Linked DNA regions of Neobacillus sp. PS2-9. The protein of the gene in region 1 interacts with the protein of each later gene in a pairwise test. Links are inferred from orthologs where the notes say so. Each region holds a gene or a part of one and is shown in the gene's direction. Other genes may lie near its edges.

The links.
Region 2: the proteins of RCG25_RS09995 (region 1) and RCG25_RS01195 interact in binary tests that used the Bacillus subtilis proteins (3 or more experiments, as listed by UniProt). The link is inferred for Neobacillus sp. PS2-9 from one-to-one orthologs.
Region 3: the proteins of RCG25_RS09995 (region 1) and pknB interact in binary tests that used the Bacillus subtilis proteins (3 or more experiments, as listed by UniProt). The link is inferred for Neobacillus sp. PS2-9 from one-to-one orthologs.

Annotation. Positions count from the first base shown.
Region 1 is NZ_CP133269.1:1,988,339-1,995,682, forward strand. Bases 1,999-4,908 are described here. They hold RCG25_RS09995 (serine/threonine protein kinase), read left to right. Parts: upstream 1,999-3,014; coding sequence 3,015-3,803; downstream 3,804-4,908. Other genes in these bases: RCG25_RS09980 (hypothetical protein), read left to right, coding at 1,999-2,114; RCG25_RS09985 (hypothetical protein), read right to left, coding at 2,117-2,284; RCG25_RS09990 (YozD family protein), read left to right, coding at 2,473-2,646; RCG25_RS10000 (sporulation protein), read left to right, coding at 3,821-4,591; RCG25_RS10005 (YodL domain-containing protein), read left to right, coding at 4,705-4,908. In the rest of the region: ablA (lysine 2,3-aminomutase), read left to right, coding at 1-683; RCG25_RS09970 (YokU family protein), read left to right, coding at 695-979; RCG25_RS09975 (YozE family protein), read left to right, coding at 1,058-1,285; more of RCG25_RS09980, read left to right, coding at 1,419-1,998; more of RCG25_RS10005, read left to right, coding at 4,909-5,013; RCG25_RS10010 (hypothetical protein), read right to left, coding at 5,049-5,177; deoD (purine-nucleoside phosphorylase), read left to right, coding at 5,330-6,031; RCG25_RS10020 (heavy metal translocating P-type ATPase), read left to right, coding at 6,396-7,344.
Region 2 is NZ_CP133269.1:243,647-249,324, forward strand. The notes cover bases 2,870-5,618. They hold RCG25_RS01195 (anti-sigma regulatory factor), read left to right. Parts: upstream 2,870-3,917; coding sequence 3,918-4,319; downstream 4,320-5,618. Other genes in these bases: RCG25_RS01185 (STAS domain-containing protein), read left to right, coding at 2,870-3,548; RCG25_RS01190 (STAS domain-containing protein), read left to right, coding at 3,552-3,914; RCG25_RS01200 (PP2C family protein-serine/threonine phosphatase), read left to right, coding at 4,334-5,341; RCG25_RS01205 (anti-sigma factor antagonist), read left to right, coding at 5,396-5,618. Outside these bases: RCG25_RS01170 (hypothetical protein), read right to left, coding at 456-1,040; RCG25_RS01175 (hypothetical protein), read right to left, coding at 1,226-1,492; RCG25_RS01180 (magnesium transporter CorA family protein), read left to right, coding at 1,656-2,594; more of RCG25_RS01185, read left to right, coding at 2,721-2,869; more of RCG25_RS01205, read left to right, coding at 5,619-5,678. UniProt on the Bacillus subtilis protein: Provides the crucial link between the upstream module (communication of environmental stress) and the downstream module (integration of the environmental signals with signals of energy stress) that compose the signal transduction pathway controlling the sigma-B factor.
Region 3 is NZ_CP133269.1:3,603,425-3,609,403, reverse strand. Bases 2,011-5,009 are described here. They hold pknB (Stk1 family PASTA domain-containing Ser/Thr kinase), read left to right. Parts: upstream 2,011-2,521; coding sequence 2,522-4,498; downstream 4,499-5,009. Other genes in these bases: rsgA (ribosome small subunit-dependent GTPase A), read left to right, coding at 4,597-5,009; RCG25_RS18110 (Stp1/IreP family PP2C-type Ser/Thr phosphatase), read left to right, coding at 2,011-2,521. In the rest of the region: 16S rRNA (cytosine(967)-C(5))-methyltransferase RsmB, read left to right, coding at 1-627; dual-specificity RNA methyltransferase RlmN, read left to right, coding at 673-1,764; more of RCG25_RS18110, read left to right, coding at 1,769-2,010; more of rsgA, read left to right, coding at 5,010-5,478; rpe (ribulose-phosphate 3-epimerase), read left to right, coding at 5,480-5,979. UniProt on the Bacillus subtilis protein: Protein kinase that is responsible for triggering spore germination in response to muropeptides, signaling bacteria to exit dormancy.

The DNA of each region.
Region 1 (7,344 bases):
CTAAGAGAGCTTGTGAAATGCTTGCCAATGCAGGTGTACCTGTAGGTAACCAGTCTGTTATTTTAGCAGGCATTAATGACAGTGTTCCAATCATGAAGAGACTCATGCATGACCTTGTGAAAATCCGAGTACGTCCATACTATATTTATCAATGTGATCTTTCAGAGGGCATTGGACACTTCCGGGCACCAGTCTCTAAAGGACTTGAAATTATCGAGGGACTCCGTGGGCATACGTCAGGATACGCAGTACCAACATTCGTGGTTGATGCACCCGGTGGAGGCGGGAAAATTGCGTTACAGCCCAATTATTTAATTTCTCAAAGTCCTGAAAAGGTCGTCCTACGTAATTTTGAGGGTGTAATTACTTCTTATCCTGAGCCGGAAAACTACATCCCTGGGAGAGCGGAAGGCTATTTTAAAGAAATTTATCCTGAGATGGAAGCAAAAAGATCTGTTGCGGGTATTGCTGGTATTATGAATGATCAGCATTTTAATCTTGTTCCAGAAGGCCTAACAAGATTAAACCGCCGTAAAGATTACAATCAAGATCCTACACATACTTCATTAAAGGATAAGCGAGGTAAACGTGATGAATTAAAAGAAAAAAAATTCAAAGCGGTTACCCAAAAGGAAAAAGGAAGCAGTGAAACACAACCTAGTATAGATGTTATGAAAGAATAAGAGGTGGGAGCATGAAAATGGAATGTGAATGGTGTGCTAGTCCAAATGTAGATAGAATCGTAGACTCGGTATACTGGGAATTACCCGATGGGACGAGAGCAATCGAGATTTCAGAAACTCCTACCTATTTCTGTCGAGATTGTTCTATGACTTACCAAAGTGAGGTAATAGTAAAGGAAATAGAAAATCACTTATTCTTAATTGATTGTAAACAAGTTTCTAAAGTAATTACCTTTGAGGACTTAATGAAAATACCAAGGTTGTTGAAAAGAAATTATTTTGATTTTTCCTCATAAATATATAGGCTGGACGATACTGTGAGTATTCGTTATCATATATCACATAAGTGAATTTCATGGAAAGGCGTTTGTGTGATGAGTAAATCCTTTTATCATTTTTTAATGAAATATAGACATCCGGCACCAAAAGATCGTATTAGTTTATTTGCAAACCATGCCTATATGGACCATAGCTTTCCGAAATCCTCCAAGGATTACCACGAACTCAGTTCCTACTTAGAACTAAATGGTCAATATCTAGAGTCAATGTCTATTTTTGATGAGGCATGGCAGCTTTATATTAATGCTGAAAGCAAAAATTAATCAGTTGGAAGAAATCGCTTCTTTATATGGAGGCGATTTTTTCATTTTACAAATGGTATGCGCGATATCACTTCCGATGCATATACTATTGTAATTAAAATTCACGACTTAGCATTTGAGGGGATGGGAGGACATGGCAAAACGGAGAAAACCGAAGTATAAGATCGGTGATACGGTCGTGATTACCATTTATGGTACGGTTGGCAGGGTAACAGATGTAAAATGGCTTGATGGAAAATATGTATATGAAGTAAACAAGAGTGATGGTTTGTTCCTTGAATCGGCCTTACAAATGCTATCAGAATATGATGGTTCTGTTGTAGAACAGGAGCAAATTGATATTGAATATAAGTTTTTTTTCGGTGATTTAGTTCAGGTAAGTGGTTATGGTGCGGATTTATTTAAAGTGGTCGGCTTTCGCACAGAAATTTGGCGCTATAAAGAAGACGCCTGGGAAGATGTTATTTATGAGCTTTCAAGGGTAAGTGACGGAGAATGGCTGGAGGCAGGAGAAGAGGAACTAACACTAGTTGCGGACGCTGAAAGTGCAGATACATTTATACAAAAATTGGGTCTTTTATACTTAGTAAATAAACAGGATCAAGCAGTAAAAAATACAAACTTAAAAAATTTGATAAGAAAAGCAGAGTTTGAAGAAATAGAAAGAAAAAAAGAAAAGAAAGAACTTATTGATAATCTCTTAGATATATTTAATGATTATCGGATCCTATATGAATTGTTTCATGACCAAGAGTACTATCAAGTAATGCGGGTCATTCTTAGAAAATTAGAAAGTCTTGTAAATAATGATGGCAAAAGCCCTGTATAATCCTACCACCTAGCTATTTCAAATAATAAATACAAAACAAAAGGAATGCCACCCCATTTAATTAGGAGAAACATCGTTTCTAATATTTTCTCAAATAGTTGGAGGGTAAGACTATCCTCCTGATTCACATCTTCAACCCAAGCCTCTAACATCAATTGGAATTTAGACATTGTTTCACCCCATCGTTTTCTTTTTACTAATCCTATGCTTGTCCAACCGATAAAAGACATGTTTTTTTCATTGAAACCTCTTTATTCAATTTCAGTAAAGAGAACAGGTTTATAGGCAACTGCTTACCAAAGTAAATAGCATGAAAAGGCCATGTACATCATACATTCTGTAAAAAGGGGGCGATGCTATGAGAGAAATTGAAGTATTTATTGATACAGAAGAAATTGCCGAATTTTTCTTTCATGAGCTTGTAAAAAGGGGATACGTTCCTAGTGAAGAGGAATTAGAGGAATTAGCCGATATTACTTTTGAATATTTAATTGAAAAGAGTATTATCGATGAGGAAGTACAGGAGGATTAGTAAGTGAATATTTTAGGGAGAAATGATATGTTTTCTACCTTTATGATAAAAGAAAACGAAAGCCGAGCATAAGTTGCTCGCTTTTTGTTTTTTATAGACTATTTGAAATATTTTTACCATCGTGAAACCTTGTTGGAGTTTCATCGTATTAAGGAGTGTGAATAAAAGGAGGAGGACTTTATGTTTAAAAAAATCCTTAAATCAATTTTTAAAAGTAAGATGACTCACAAGTACAGTTCCTCAAGCGATGCATGGAAGAAGCACAAACATCATAAGCACAGTCATTTAGGACATCATCATTATAAAAAGAAATATAAGAGCAGAAGTTCTATATCTAGTTTTTTTAGCAGCTAGCAAGGTGTGTGTATATGCTTAGGAAATTTACATTATTTTTTTCCAAGATGATGGAGAAGCCACTACCTATTGATGAGGTTATTGCTGATCGTTATAGGGTAGTGGAGTATCTCGGAAGCGGAAGCTACGGACATAGTTATTTAGTTTTTGATTTCTTAAGCAAACAGAATAAAGTATTAAAATCCCTTCGATATCATAAGAGAATAACCCAATCTGGAAGAAAGGGATTTGAATTAGAAAAAGAATTATTAGGCTCGATTAATCATCCAGGATTTCCTAGATATTTTGAGGATGGCACTTTTAAAAACATTCCCTATTATACAATGGAATATATTAATGGAAAAAATTTTGAACAGCTTATTTTTCATGAAGGTAAGAAATTCACTGAAACAGAAGCTTTTAAGTTTGCAGATGAATTACTACAGTACATCGAATTCTTGCATAGCCATAACATCATTCATAGAGACATTCGCATTCCGAATGTAATTTTTGATGGAACGAGGATTCGCCTGATAGATTTAGGATTAGGAAGGTATCTTAAACCGAGAGATGGAGATCTACAAAAAATAGAAGATGTAAGAAAGCAAATTAACTACCAAGCAGATTTTTACGGACTTGGCCATTTTCTTTTGTTTCTCCTTTATTCGAACTTTACTTTCCAAGATGACAGGAAGGAAAGAAGCTGGGAAGAAGAACTAGATATTACAGTAGAAGCCAAACAAATCATTAGAAGGCTCTTGCAGATAGAATCCGCGTATGATCAATGCGCACAAATAAGAGCTGATATAAAAAATTTCACTTAATTTAGGAGGAGAATTTTATGTCTTTCTTTGACAAAGTATTTGCTAGCGTAGGTATTGGTGCTGCATCAGTGGACACAAAACTAGAAAAAGACACTTATATGCCTGGAGAAACCGTACAAGGGGTTGTTGAAATTAAGGGTGGAAAAGTTGAACAGCAAATTGATGAGATTTATCTTTCACTCAATACAACTTACTTAAAAGAGTCAGATGATCGAAAATATAACATAACTGCTACCATCGACCGATTTCGTCTAACTACACCTTTCACAATCAGGTCCAACGAAAGAAAAGAAATTCCGTTTACCTTCCAGTTGCCGTATGATACACCATTATCTATTGGCAAGTCAAAAGTGTGGGTAACAACAGGACTGGAAATAAAAGGTGGGGTGGACCCAAGTGATAAGGATTATTTAAAAGTAATTCCTAATCAATTAATGACTGCTGTTTTTAACGCCGTAGATAATTTAGGCTTTAGAATTAGAGAAGCGGACTGTGAAGAAGCACCACGACGCTTACGCGGCAGGTTACCCTTCGTTCAAGAATTTGAATTTGTCCCAACATCAGGTCTATTTCGTGGTAAATTAGATGAGTTAGAAGTGGTGTTTTTATCTTCAGGTAATGGCACACTAGATTTGATGTTCCAAGTGGATCGACGTGCAAAGGGACTTTCAGGATTATTCTCAGAAGCGATGGGAATGGATGAAACGAACGTAAGATTAACTGTATCTAACGCAGATATTCCTAATTTACAACAAAAAATCCAGAGTGTAATACAAAGATACTCATAATAAATAAAAAAATGGGTTATCGACAAAAAAAGTTAGTATTCTACAGAGGGTTCGACAAGGTCTACATCTAATTATTAGAATAGAAAATAAATTCTAATAATTGGAGGTACAAGATGATCAGAGTATTAACGAGAAAGCCCTGTATCAAATATGATGTGACAATCTTTCAAACTCCAAAGTACCGTGAAAATAAAGGCTATAAACAGGTCTATAGAACGACCATTCCTGCTGCCGGCCGTGAACAATGCTTGGAAGAAACCTTTAGCCGCTTTAATGTGACTGACAGAATACCTTCAAATTATAAAGGGAGATTTCTCTCAACCGGTGACATTATATTAATAGATGAGGGACGTGGCGGTCAGCACTATTATCAGTTACAAACTGGAGGATGGACCCCAATTAATAGAATAATGATACGTTAAAAACCTAAGGGAACAGCCTTAGGTTTATTTTTATATTATCGCTTTCTTCCACCATCTGCGCGGTTCTCTTTTGCATGCGCTTCGTGCTCTGCCACAATAGCCTCGGCTGGAATATGATTATTTTTCTTTTGACCATTTATGCGACTTCTATGTTTTTTTCCCATTATCATACCTCCTTTTACATCTAAAGATAGCTTCCCACAAATCAGAAAAAACATAACTATTTCTCAGAAGTGTTTTTCAATAAAAACGGTTTATGATATATTGTCTATGGTACGGAGTGAAACGTACTTATTTTGATTGGAGGTTAAATTTAATGAGTGTACATATTGGTGCAAAAGAAAATGAAATTGCAGAAACGGTCTTGTTGCCCGGGGATCCGCTGAGAGCGAAATATATTGCAGAAACCTTTTTAGAGGATGCTAAATGTTATAACGAAGTTAGAAATATGTTTGGTTACACAGGAACCTACAAAGGGAAAAGGATTTCAGTTCAAGGAACTGGGATGGGTGTTCCATCTATTTCTATTTATGTTAATGAGCTTATGCAAAGCTATAATGTGCAGAACTTAATAAGAGTTGGTACGTGCGGGGCGATCCAAAAGGATGTAAAAGTACGTGATGTTATCCTTGCTATGACAAGTTCTACAGACTCGAACATGAATCGTCTAACTTTTGGACATGTTGATTTTGCACCTTGTGCCGATTTTGACTTACTTAAAAAGGCGTATGATGCAGGAGTCGAAAAGGGACTTAATTTAAAAGTTGGGAATATCTTTACTGCAGATTCATTCTATAATGATAATGCAGAACTTGAAAAATGGGCCAAGTATCAGATTTTGGCCATTGAAATGGAAACAACAGCATTATATACATTAGCAGCCAAATTTAATCGTAAAGCTCTTTCTGTTCTAACTGTTAGCGATCATATTCTAACAGGAGAAGAGACTACAGCAGAAGAAAGACAATTAACTTTTAATGATATGATTGAGGTAGCCTTAGAGGCTGCCACTAAGTAATAAAGAATACAATGCCTCTTCCAAATAGGAAGAGGTATTTTCTTTTATAAAAAGGAACTTAGGTCCCTGATGGAGAATTAAAATGTAGGTTGTGTTAAAGAATATTGTTGATTTTTACACCCTGTTGATTGGAGCGGAAGGCACGAAGACTCCTGTGGGAGTATGGTTCAGGGGAGACCCCGCAGGCGCATGCGCCGAGGAGGCTCGCCGAAACACCCACGAACCGCTCGTGCCTGGAGCGGAAATCAACAGACCAGTTTAACAGAGATAAAATGTAAAATAAAAAAGGCAAATATGTGACTAATTAAATGATTATATTGATATAAATAGGGTGCAGGGGTATAGTACAAATGAGGTGAACGAAATGAAAGAGCAACTCAAAGTTGATATTACGGGAATGACATGTGCAGCCTGTTCAGCCAGGATTGAAAAGGTTTTAAATAAGGTAAATGGTGTTGAAGCAAATGTCAACTTGGCTTTGGAAACCGCATCCATTTCATATGATAAAGATTTAGTTTCAAGTAATGAAATCATTACGAAAATTGAAAACCTTGGATATGGTGCTCGTTTAGAAGAGGATCAAAGAGAAACAAAACAGCAATATAAAGAAGAGGAGATAAAGCATAAGAAACGCATGTTTTCCCTTTCTGTGCTCTTGTCTTTGCCACTTTTGTACACTATGCTTGCCCATATGCCAATGGATATTGGCTTCCCAATGCCTGAAGTGATGATGAATCCGTGGTTTCAATTGTTGTTAGCCACACCTGTGCAATTTTATATTGGTGGACCTTTTTATATGGGTGCTTATAAAGCACTTAAAAATAAGAGTGCAAACATGGATGTTCTTGTAGCTTTAGGTACATCCGCAGCCTATTTCTACAGTCTTGCAGAAGGCATTAAAACCATTAGCAATCCTGTTTATATGCCGCATCTATATTTTGAAACAAGTGCTGTTCTTATTACTTTAATTTTACTAGGAAAATTATTTGAAACTTTAGCAAAAGGGAGAACAACTATCGCCATTTCTAAATTACTAAGTCTTCAAGCAAAGGAAGCAACTGTCATAAGAGATGGTAAGGAATTTCAAATCCCAATAAAAGAAGTGCAGGTATCAGATCGATTACTAGTGAAGCCAGGAGAAAAAATTCCAGTAGATGGACAAGTTTTATTAGGGCAATCCTCCGTCGATGAATCCATGATTACAGGCGAATCGATCCCAGTGGAGAAATCAGTGGGGGATCATTTAATAGGTTCGACTATTAATAAAAATGGAACGATAACAATGAAAGCAACAAAGGTGGGAAAAGACACAG
Region 2 (5,678 bases), 1.7 Mb from region 1 along the record:
ACCAGAGCCAGGCTAAACGCCTGGCTTTTTAATGAAAGAGTGGGTGTAGTTTCGTGATTGGCGAGTAAAATGGAGTTATTGATGAGTAAAGTGTGAATTTAGACGAGTAAAATAGAAAATCGACGAGTAAATCATATATTTGACGAGTAATTCATCGAAAGTGACGAGTAAGACAGAAAAACATATAAAATAGGAAATATTAAAGGTACTTCAAGGCTGGATCAACACATAATTTGAAAAGAAGATACTTGAGCCAGGTATACATGCCAGAACAAATAAAGGGCTTCTTAGAATTCGTCCCACAAACAGGAAAATAAATGTGCAAACCAACGGTCAGCTAGTCTCATGCCGTTGGTTTTTTTGTTGTTTGGAAATTATAAAAAGGTCCGAGTGTGGTAACTGAACCAGTTGTTCGAATCTAGCTCCAGCGCATGCCCCTCCGCCTTTTATTCCGTCTACATTTCCTCGTCCTTCCGCTTCTCCTCAAGAACCCGCCAATCATGCTCAAAGGCCGACCACAGCACTTTTTTATCCCCAAATAATAGGAGCTGGTCACCTTCATGGAGCACCACCCCGTAGATATCTTTCCTCAATTTCATTCCGCCTCGTTGAATAAAGAGGACCACGAAATCCATTCCTTGATGTCCTGGAATGACATCATGAATCGTGCGGTTATGTAGCGACGATTCCTTATAGATAGGCAGATTGAGCACGGCTTCCTTTTTAGAGGATAAAAACACATCCCGCACCGGCAAATCAACGAGCTCCACATTCTGTTTCATTTGACGGTTAAACAATGTGGACAACAGACGCTGCATTCGAGACATACGTAGCACAACAAAGACCAGCAACACCGCAATGGCCACAGCTAGGATTTCCTTCGTTCGAAGTCCTTCGGAAAGGAACTGGCTGATCGATGAAATAATGACTGCAAGAGAGAAGGCGCCAAACAGAATTAAAAAAATAGCCAGTTTCCTTCGAATCGGATGCCCTAAAATCAGCTCGGATTCACCCGTCGTAAATCCTGTTCCTGTCATCATCGAAATCACCTGAAACCGCGAGATTTCCACCTTCAAGCCCGTACAACGAAACAGCACCACAAAAATCTCAATAACCGCCGTAATAATGACAAAATAGACCAGTAAAAAGAAGAGGACCATATTTCCACCTCAATTTGGGGACAGTCCCCCACCGCTTTAAAGCAGTGGGGGACTGTCCCCAAAGATTATTGTATTTTTTCATTATAGAACTGGACGGAGTACTGCGCGCCTTCACTTACCATGTTGTTGTCTTCGATATCGTGAGGATGTGGGTGTGCACCTTTTTCAATCGGCAACTGTTCAGCTTTTTCATAAACAGTGGGTAGAAACTTGCGCTTCCACTCCCGCAGTACCGTTTCTGCTTTGACGCGGTTTGGCTTTGACGACAACCACACAGCAGAGGCACCAATTCCCACAGCTACTATTGATTTCATTCCAAACACTTGCTTCATTACAAATCCCTCCTAGAAAAAGTAGTTCCAAAATCCATCCATTTACATCAACCAATTCGTATATTCTATTTGAAATATGTATACCCACTAATTCAACCCTCAAACATAAAAGTTTCAATTCCGACCAAACAGGGAACTTTAAACATAAAAAAAGGAGACCGCCATGATCACCTACCGTACACCAACCAACTGGACCTGGGTTCAGGCGAAACAAAAGGAAATTGAGCAACTCACCCCCATCCTTGAGCATGAAAGCAGCATCGATTGGCTGCAACAAATTCAAAACAACAAAACCAACTGCCTCAGGGTATCCATCACCCCTGATGGAAAAAAAGTAGTCAAAGGCACACTCATCTATAAACAAAGCTTCGAAGAGGAACATGATGTCAAATTCTTTCATTTCTATGTCACCACCGATCAATGGGTAACGATCGACCTTGATTGGGGCACCCTGAAACACATCGATCTCCAGCTCCTCCAAAGTCAAATCAGCCAAAGTACCAATGCCGTCGAAGGCTTCATGCTGTTCATCGCAGAATGGATGAATGCATGGCTGGTTGAAATTGACCGGTTTGAAGAGGACCTAAAAACCCTGATCTGGAGCATCCGCAAACGAAATGAAACGAGCATTCTCGAGCTCGTTTATTTGCGCAGGCACGAACTATTAGTGTGGAAGAGTCTCCTCATTCCGGTCAAAGAGCTAAAGATGGCAATCGAAGAAGTGAATCTTCATGAACCCTGCGAGGGGAAAATTTTCCCAATGACCTGCAAACGGATTGAACGTGCGCTGACCCTTCTCCAGGAATACGAACATGAACTAGATTCCATTATCAATTTAGAGGAAGTCATCTCCTCGCATCGGGGAAATGAAATCACGAAAACGCTAACCGTAATCACCACTGTGTTTACCCCGATTATGGCTTTCGGGGCCTTGTGGGGTATGAACTTCAAGCATATGCCCGAACTTGAATGGAGCTTTGGCTATCCATTATCGATCATTCTCATCGTCATCTCCACCATCCTTCTCTATGCGTATTTAAAGATCAAAGGCTGGACAGGAGATCTATTAAAAGGGAAAAAACGAGGCTCCTTTTTCAAGTGAGGGACAATAAATGACCAAGAACTAGTACTTTTGGTCTAGTCCATTATGGTGATTTTTTTGTATAGAGTATATTGGTATAATAGTAACTAGAAATAATAGGAAAAAAGGTAGGATGGGAGAGGTAAGATGGAAAACGCAACTCGAATGATTGAGTTTATTCAAGCGAACAGGGGACAGCTTTTACAAGAGTGGGTAGAAAAAATGAGCTCGATGGATGAGCAGAAACTTTCAACTGTCATAACCGACCAAGTCTATACGAATATTGGCGATGAATATATTAATATATTAGTTCATGATTTAATTAATCAGGACAACCAAGCGAAGAACAAAATGAGAGATTTCGCGCAAAAATTGGTCCAATTAGGCTGGAATCTAAACTTTATTATGGACAGCTTAATGGAGTTTTCCAAAATTATGTTTTTTCACATGGTGGGAGAGTCTTCAGAAAAGGAACAGATTGAATTCGGCTGGGCCTATGATAAGTGGGTAACGCCGATTAACAAAGAAGTGCTCAATCACTATGCATCGTCCTGGCAAAGGACGGTTTCTTTGCAAAAAATTGCTCTTCAGGAATTGTCAGCGCCGCTAATTCCGATTTTTGACAATATCACCGTTATGCCATTGGTCGGCACAATCGATACCGATAGAGCAAAGCGGATCATGGAAAATTTACTGCAGGGTGTCGTGAAGCATCATGCACAAGTGGTGTTAATAGATATTACGGGTGTGCCTGTAGTAGATACGATGGTGGCCCATCATATTATTCAAGCGTCAGAAGCGGTACGATTGGTGGGGGCTAAGTGTTTAATCGTCGGCATTCGACCGGAGATAGCACAAACCATCGTTAACTTAGGGATTAACCTTAATCAGGTCGTTACGAAAAACAGCCTGCAAAAAGGGGTTGCCGCTGCATTGGAAATGACAAATCGGAAAATCGTCTCAGTGGGGGAATAAGCAATGAATGGTAGAATACCAATTTTAAAGTTATATAACTGCCTGCTCATCTCAATTCAATGGGAGCTAGATGACCAAACCGCTTTACAATTTCAGGAAGATCTCCTTTCCAAGATTCATGAAACAGGAGTGGGCGGTGTCGTCATTGATTTGACCTCTGTGGACGTGATAGATTCCTTTATTGCCAAGGTGCTTGGCGATGTGGTCAGTATGTCCCATCTAATGGGCGCAAAAGTGGTGTTGACGGGTATCCAGCCAGCTGTAGCGATCACACTAGTAGAACTAGGGATACACCTTCAAGATGTGAGAACAGCACTAGATTTAGAAAAAGGGTTGGAAACACTACAGCGGGAGTTGGGGGAGTAAAGCATGGATAACGAATCCTGTGTGAAAATCATAACTGAATGGGATATCGTTGCAGCGCGTCAGCTTGGGAGAAACGTTGCAAAGGAGCTTGGATTCGGTTCGGTTGACCAAGCAAGGATCACAACAGCGATTTCGGAACTGGCCCGCAATATTTATCTGTACGCTGGAACAGGCGAAATCGAAATTGACCGCATGTATGAATTAGGAAAATGCGGCTTAAAGGTTATTGCTTCGGACAAAGGTCCAGGCATTCATGATATAAGAAAAGTAATGGAAGATGGATTTACCACATCGGGTGGCTTAGGGGCAGGATTACCAGGGGTGAAACGATTAATGGATGAGTTCAGCATTACTTCTAAGGTGGGAGAAGGAACGAGCATTCAGGTGGTGAAATGGCTTCGCTAGGAGGGTGTGAAGAAATGGATTTCAAAGATATGTTTCAATCAAAATATCGCAGCATACTATACAGCTATCTGAAAGAATCAACCGAAGCAGCACTATATCAAGGACAAAAGTTTAGTCGAAAAGCAATGGAACACCAAATCTCCCCTGAAGAAATTATCAATGTGCATTGTACGGCATTGAAGGAGCTTTTCCCCGACCTCCCGCAAGAAGTGTTCGCTTCCTGCGACTTTCTATTAGAGGTAATGATGGACTATGGTTTAGCCTACCAGGAACATCAAAGCCTCCGTGACCAGCAGCTTGAAATCAGATCGGAAATTGAGATTGCTGCGAGCGTTCAAGATAACCTTTTAGAAACGAAAATTCCCCAAATAGATGTGTTAGATATTGGCGCTATCAGTATTCCTGCCAAGCAAATGAATGGTGATTATTATCGATTTGTTCAAGACAAGCAGTTAATCAGTATTGCGGTCGCTGATGTCATTGGCAAAGGCATCCCTGCTGCTCTGTGCATGTCGATGATTAAATATGCGATGGACAGTCTGCTAGAGTCACGTGTCCATCCACAACATGTGCTCGAAAATTTAAATAGAGTCGTAGAAAACAATGTCGATTCAAGTATGTTTATTACCATGCTATATGGTATCTATGATTCACATGAACATACCTTTACATATGCATCAGCCGGTCATGAACCAGGTTTTTATTATCAATCGTCCAAGGATACATTTTGGGACATCCTCGCAAAAGGTCTCGTCCTCGGAGTGGACCCGAATGCCAGCTATCATCAATATGAGAAAAAAGTCGAGCCTGGCGATATGATTGTTTTATTATCAGATGGTGTCACTGAATCAAGAACAGAAGAGGGCTTTATCGAACGGTCTGTCATCACGGATTTTATTCGTAAATATCAGCATCTGCCTGCACAAGAAATGGTGGAAAATATCTATCGTGACCTCGAGAGAATTCAGAATTTTGAAATACGTGACGATTTTACTTTAATTATTTTAAAAAGAAAGGTTTAGACTTTTGTTGAAGCGGGTATGTAAAAAAATAAATAATCCTGAGGTGATCAGAAAATGAATCTACTAATAGATAAATATCATAATAATGTGGATACAGTCGTAAAGATTGCAGGCGAAATTGATGCCTTTACAGCACCGCAACTGAGGGATGAGCTTTTACCTCTAGCAGAAGGGAAAAATCAATCGATTGTCATCAGTCTGAAGGATGTGTCTTATTTAGATAGTACAGGCCTAGGTGTATTTGTGGGCCTTTTCAAACAGCTGAAGAAAAATGAAGGCGAATTGAAACTGGTTGACCTTTCTGACCGACTGAAACGGTTGTTTGAAATTACCGGTT
Region 3 (5,979 bases), 1.6 Mb from region 1 along the record:
AGCTCCATGCTTGCTACTTACGCATTAGGGGCAGAGAAAGATGAGTTTGTCCTCGATGCTTGCGCAGCACCTGGTGGAAAAAGTACACATATTGCTGAAAAGATGAATAATACGGGTGAAGTGATCTCGGTTGATCTCCATCAGCATAAGGTACGATTAATTAACGATAACGCAAGCCGTTTAGGGTTAGAAAATATTAAAACAAGTGTATCTGATTCTAGACATTTACAAGATAAGTTTAAGGATGTATTATTTGACCGCATTCTTCTCGATGCTCCATGTTCTGGCCTTGGAGTAATGAGACGAAAGCCCGATATGAAATATACAAAAACTGAAAAAGATTTAGAGCGGTTAAGTACCATACAGCAGGATTTATTGAAGTCAGTATCGCCTTTACTAAAAAAGGGTGGCATTCTTGTCTACAGTACATGTACAGTGGATAAAGAGGAGAATGAAAATACTGTATTGAAGTTCTTGGAGAATAATCCAGACTTTGAACCTGATTTAACTTTTAAAGATAGGATGCCGGAAGCTGTTCAGCCATTCATAACAGGATATGATTTGCAAGTCTTTCCACAGGACTTTGGCTCAGACGGTTTTTATATTGCAGTACTAAAAAAAGTATAAGCGCCTAGGTGCTGAAGTTAGACAATTGAAAGAAGGTGTAAACAGTTGGAACAATTAAATACAACTGAGAAGAAAACAACATTAGATAATAACCTACCCTCCATCTATTCCTTGGAGCTTCATCAATTAAAGGAATGGTTATCAGAGAATGGAGAAAAACCATTCCGTGCAGAGCAAATCTTCGATTGGCTTTACAAAAAAAGAATTACTTCTTTTGAAGAGATGAGCAACTTAGCAAAAGGCTTAAGAGATAAGCTAGCAAATCATTTTCAAATCACTACCTTAAATACGGTCATTCAACAGACTTCAGCTGATGGAACGATTAAGTTCTTATTTGAACTTCATGATGGATATTCGATTGAAACCGTTCTAATGCGTCATGATTACGGTAACTCCGTTTGTGTTACAACTCAGGTTGGCTGTCGAATTGGCTGTACTTTTTGTGCATCGACATTAGGTGGATTGAAAAGGCATCTAGAAGCAGGCGAGATTGTTGCCCAAGTAGTTAAGGTACAACAGGCACTTGATGAAACAGAGGAACGTGTAAGCTCTGTGGTCATTATGGGTATTGGTGAACCATTTGATAACTATGATAATATGATGTCTTTTCTAAAAATAATCAATCATGATAAAGCACTAAATATCGGAGCGCGGCATATTACCGTTTCGACTAGTGGTATTGTACCTAAAATTTATCAGTTTGCTGATGAAGATTTGCAGATTAATTTTGCTATTTCACTCCATGCTCCGAATACGGAATTGCGTTCAAGGTTAATGCCAATCAACAAAGCCTATAAACTTGATGACTTAATGAAAGCAGTACGATATTATATCGATAAGACAGGTCGTCGAATTAGCTTCGAATACGGTCTTTTTGGTGGAGTGAATGATTCTACAGAGCATGCAGAGGAATTAGCAACTCTTTTAAATGGGGTTAAATGCCATGTGAATCTTATTCCAGTTAATTATGTCCCTGAAAGGGATTATGTTCGTACTCCAAGGGACAAAATTTTTGATTTTGAAAAAACACTTAAAAAACGTGGTATTAATGTGACAATTCGCCGAGAGCAGGGGTCAGATATTGCTGCAGCATGTGGACAACTTCGTGCAAAGGAGCGAAAAGAGGAGACGAGGTAAATATATGAAAGCAGTTTTCATGACAGATCGAGGGAAAGTACGACTTCATAATGAGGATGCTGGAGGAGTATTTGTAAACCAGGACGGTGATCGCCTAGCCATTGTTGCTGATGGGATGGGAGGTCACCGTGCAGGTGATGTTGCCAGTGAAATGACAATCACACAATTAAAAAATGAATGGGAAGCCTCTAAAGGGATTTCTACTGCTGAGGAAGCCGAGCGATGGTTGAAGGAAAAAATAACAATAGTGAATCAAATATTGTTCGACCATGCGACGAATCATCCTGAATGTGATGGAATGGGTACAACGATCGTTGCGGCTATAGCCACTGATCGCTTTGCAACTTTAGCTAATATTGGAGACAGCCGTGGCTATATTTATAATGAATCTGGATTTAAACAGGTTACAGAAGACCATTCACTTGTAAATGAACTGGTGAGGTCTGGACAAATCTCGAAAGAAGATGCCGAACACCATCCAAGAAAAAATGTGTTACTCCGAGCTTTAGGAACAGAAAAAATGGTTGAAATGGATACTAAAACCATAATGTTCGAAGAAGGGGATATTATCCTTTTATGTTCAGATGGTCTTTCAAATAAAGTAAGTGAAAAAGAAATGATGACCATTCTTTTAAATGAAGATCATTTAGAACAAAAAGCAGATTCACTTATCTCACTAGCCAACAACTACGGTGGAGAAGATAACATTACACTGGCTATTGTAGAGTTTAGTGATGTCAGCGAGGGTGATGCATAAATGATGATTGGAAAAAGATTAAGCGGCCGCTATAAAATCTTGGATATGGTTGGCGGAGGCGGAATGGCTAATGTTTATTTAGCGCATGATATGATCCTAGATCGTGATGTGGCTGTTAAAATGCTTCGCCTTGATTTTGCCAATGACGAGGAATTTATCCGGAGATTCCGTAGGGAAGCTCAATCAGCAACAAGTCTTGCACACCCTAATATTGTTAGTATTTACGATGTGGGCGAAGAAAATGATTTATATTATATTGTGATGGAATATGTGGATGGACAGACATTAAAACAATACATACAGCAGAATACTCCATTAAAAGTCGAGGATGCCATCGGGATCATGAGACAGTTAACTTCTGCCATTTCTCATGCTCATCAAAATCATATAATCCATCGTGATATTAAGCCTCATAATATCTTGATTGACCATGATGGGAATGTAAAGGTGACTGATTTTGGAATTGCTATGGCACTAAGTGCAACAAGCATCACACAGACTAATTCAGTCTTAGGCTCTGTTCATTATTTATCACCCGAGCAAGCACGTGGTGGAATGGCAAATGGAAAGTCGGATATATATTCCTTAGGAATTGTTATGTTTGAATTATTGACTGGCCGGCTCCCATTCTCGGGTGAATCAGCCGTATCCATCGCTTTAAAGCATCTCCAATCGGAAACACCTTCCGTAAGAAGGTGGAACTCAAGCATTCCACAAAGTGTGGAGAACATTGTTCTTAAGGCAACTGCCAAAGATCCTTTTCATCGTTATAACAGTGTAGAAGAAATGGAAGAAGACTTACGCACAGCGCTTGACACAGAAAGGGTAAATGAAGCAAAGTTTGTTATTCCGATAGATAATGATGCGACAAAAGCAATTCCAGTTATAACAAATGATAAACCCCTTAAAAATTTGGATGAAACATTAGTTCATAGTAATGAGAAACCATTGCCTGGTCCAAAAGATGACTTAAAGGAGGGCTCCGGCAAAAAGAAACGTAAAAAGTGGCCGGTAATATTAATATCTACCTTTCTTGTATTAGTCATTCTTGGATTATTAGCAATTACCTTTTTACCTGGATTATTATCTGCGAAGGATGTAAAAATCCCAGATGTAAGCGGCATGGAGTTGGATGAAGCAATATCCAAGCTCAAGCTAAGTGGGTTAGAAGTGGATAAAAAGATTGAGATCGAAGATGAAAACGTAGAAAAAGGAAATGTGGTAAAGACTAATCCTGAAAGCGGCACGACAGTAAAGGAAAATTCAAAAATAAACCTTTATATCAGTACAGGCAAAGAAAAATTTGAACTATCCGATTATGTGGGCCGGCAATATGAAGATGTCATTCGTTTGTTGGATAATTATAATTTCAAAGATATTAAAAAAATCGAGAAACACGATGATAGTGAGCCTGGAACCATCATAAGTCAGAATCCTTCAGGTGGCGAAAAGGTTGTTCCTGAGGAAACTGAATTAGAGTTTGAAGTAAGTAAGGGGCCAGAAAAAATTGTATTAAAGGATTTAACACAATACAATTTAAAAGGTGCGCAAGATTATGCGGCTCTAGTAGGATTAACCCTTGATGCTTCACAAGAAAAATATGATGATAATATCCCTGCAGGTATGGTTATGTCCCAATCACCTGAACCAGGAACCGAGTTGAAAAAGGGAGACAAGGTGACGGTCGTGATATCAAAAGGGAAAGAAGATAAACCACCAAAAGAGGTTATCATTGAACTAGATATTCCGTTTGAGCCAGCAGTTCCAGGAGAGCCCGGTCAGAAGCAGCTTGTTACGATCTTGATTGAGGATATGAATCATAGTATGACAGAACCTGCAGAGACCTTCTATATTACGGAAAATACAAAGAAACAAATTAAATTGATGATTCCGTACGGGAAGAAAGCCGGCTACAAGGTCATTCGTGATTCAAAAGTTATTATTGATGAAAATAAAAACTACTCAGATGTGGAATAAATGTAGCTAAATCTGCCTGTATAAAAATGAATGCGCTCGTACAGATTTTAAAGGGAAGCCTAACGATTTGTTTAGAATGAGAGGCAAGGAGTGTAGCTATGCCTGAAGGAAAAATTGTTAAAGCATTAAGTGGTTTTTATTATGTTCTTCAGAATGAAAGACTGATCCAGTGTAGGGGAAGAGGCGTCTTTCGGAAAAACAAGATTACCCCACTTGTGGGAGATGAGGTCGTTTTTCAAGCGGAAAATGATTTAGAAGGATACATTTTAGAAGTGAAAGAGCGCAAAAATGAATTGGTGCGACCACCCATTGCCAATGTTGATCAGGCTATTCTTGTGTTTTCGGCTGTTGAACCTGACTTTAGTACAGTACTATTGGATAGGTTTCTAGTTTTAGTTGAGTATAATCACATCGAACCACTAATCTGTATTACAAAAATGGATTTAACAAATGAAGCGCAAAAACAAGTGATATCTGAATTCGCAGAACACTATCGGAAAGCTGGTTATGAGGTCATTCTTACATCATCAGAAACAGAAATGGGGATTGAATTGTTAAATCCACATGTGGAGAATAAAATTTCTGTTTTTGCAGGTCAATCGGGAGTAGGAAAGTCTTCCTTATTAAATGTACTGAGACCTGATTTAGAACTAAAAACAAATGATATATCATCCCATCTAGGCCGAGGGAAGCATACAACAAGACATGTTGAACTCATTCAAATTGGCCAAGGTCTCATTGCAGATACACCAGGATTTAGCTCATTAGAATTTACAAACATTGAAGCAGAAGAGTTAACTTTTTGTTTTCCGGAGATACAAAGAGCCAGTGAGAATTGTAAGTTTAGAGGATGTTTGCATGTGACTGAGCCTAAATGTGGAGTAAAATCGGGAGTTGAATCAGGTGAAATACCGGGTTACCGGTATCAACATTATGTGGACTTCCTCCAAGAAATAAAAGATAGAAAGCCGAGGTACTAACATGGTGAAAATAGCACCCTCAATTCTTTCAGCAGATTTTTCTAAATTAGGAGAAGAGGTTTTAGCTGTTGAGAAAGGAGGAGCTGACTACATTCATATTGATGTCATGGATGGTCATTTTGTACCCAATATCACAATTGGTCCACTTATAGTGGAAGCTATTCGTCCAGTCACAAAATTGCCGCTTGATGTTCATTTAATGATTGAAAATCCTGATCAGTATATAGAAGCGTTTGCTAAAGCGGGAGCTGATTATATAACTGTTCATGTGGAAGCATGTCGTCATCTCCACCGGACCATTCAGAGTATTAAAGCATGTGGAATTAAGGCAGGGGTGGTCTTAAATCCAGCGACCCCAGTTGAGACCATCCAACATATTATTGGTGACATTGATATGGTGTTATTAATGTCAGTCAATCCAGGGTTTGGGGGACAAACATTCATCCCTGAGGTTCTTCCCAAAATCAAAAAAGTAAAAGCGTTAGCTGAGCAAAAAGGGGT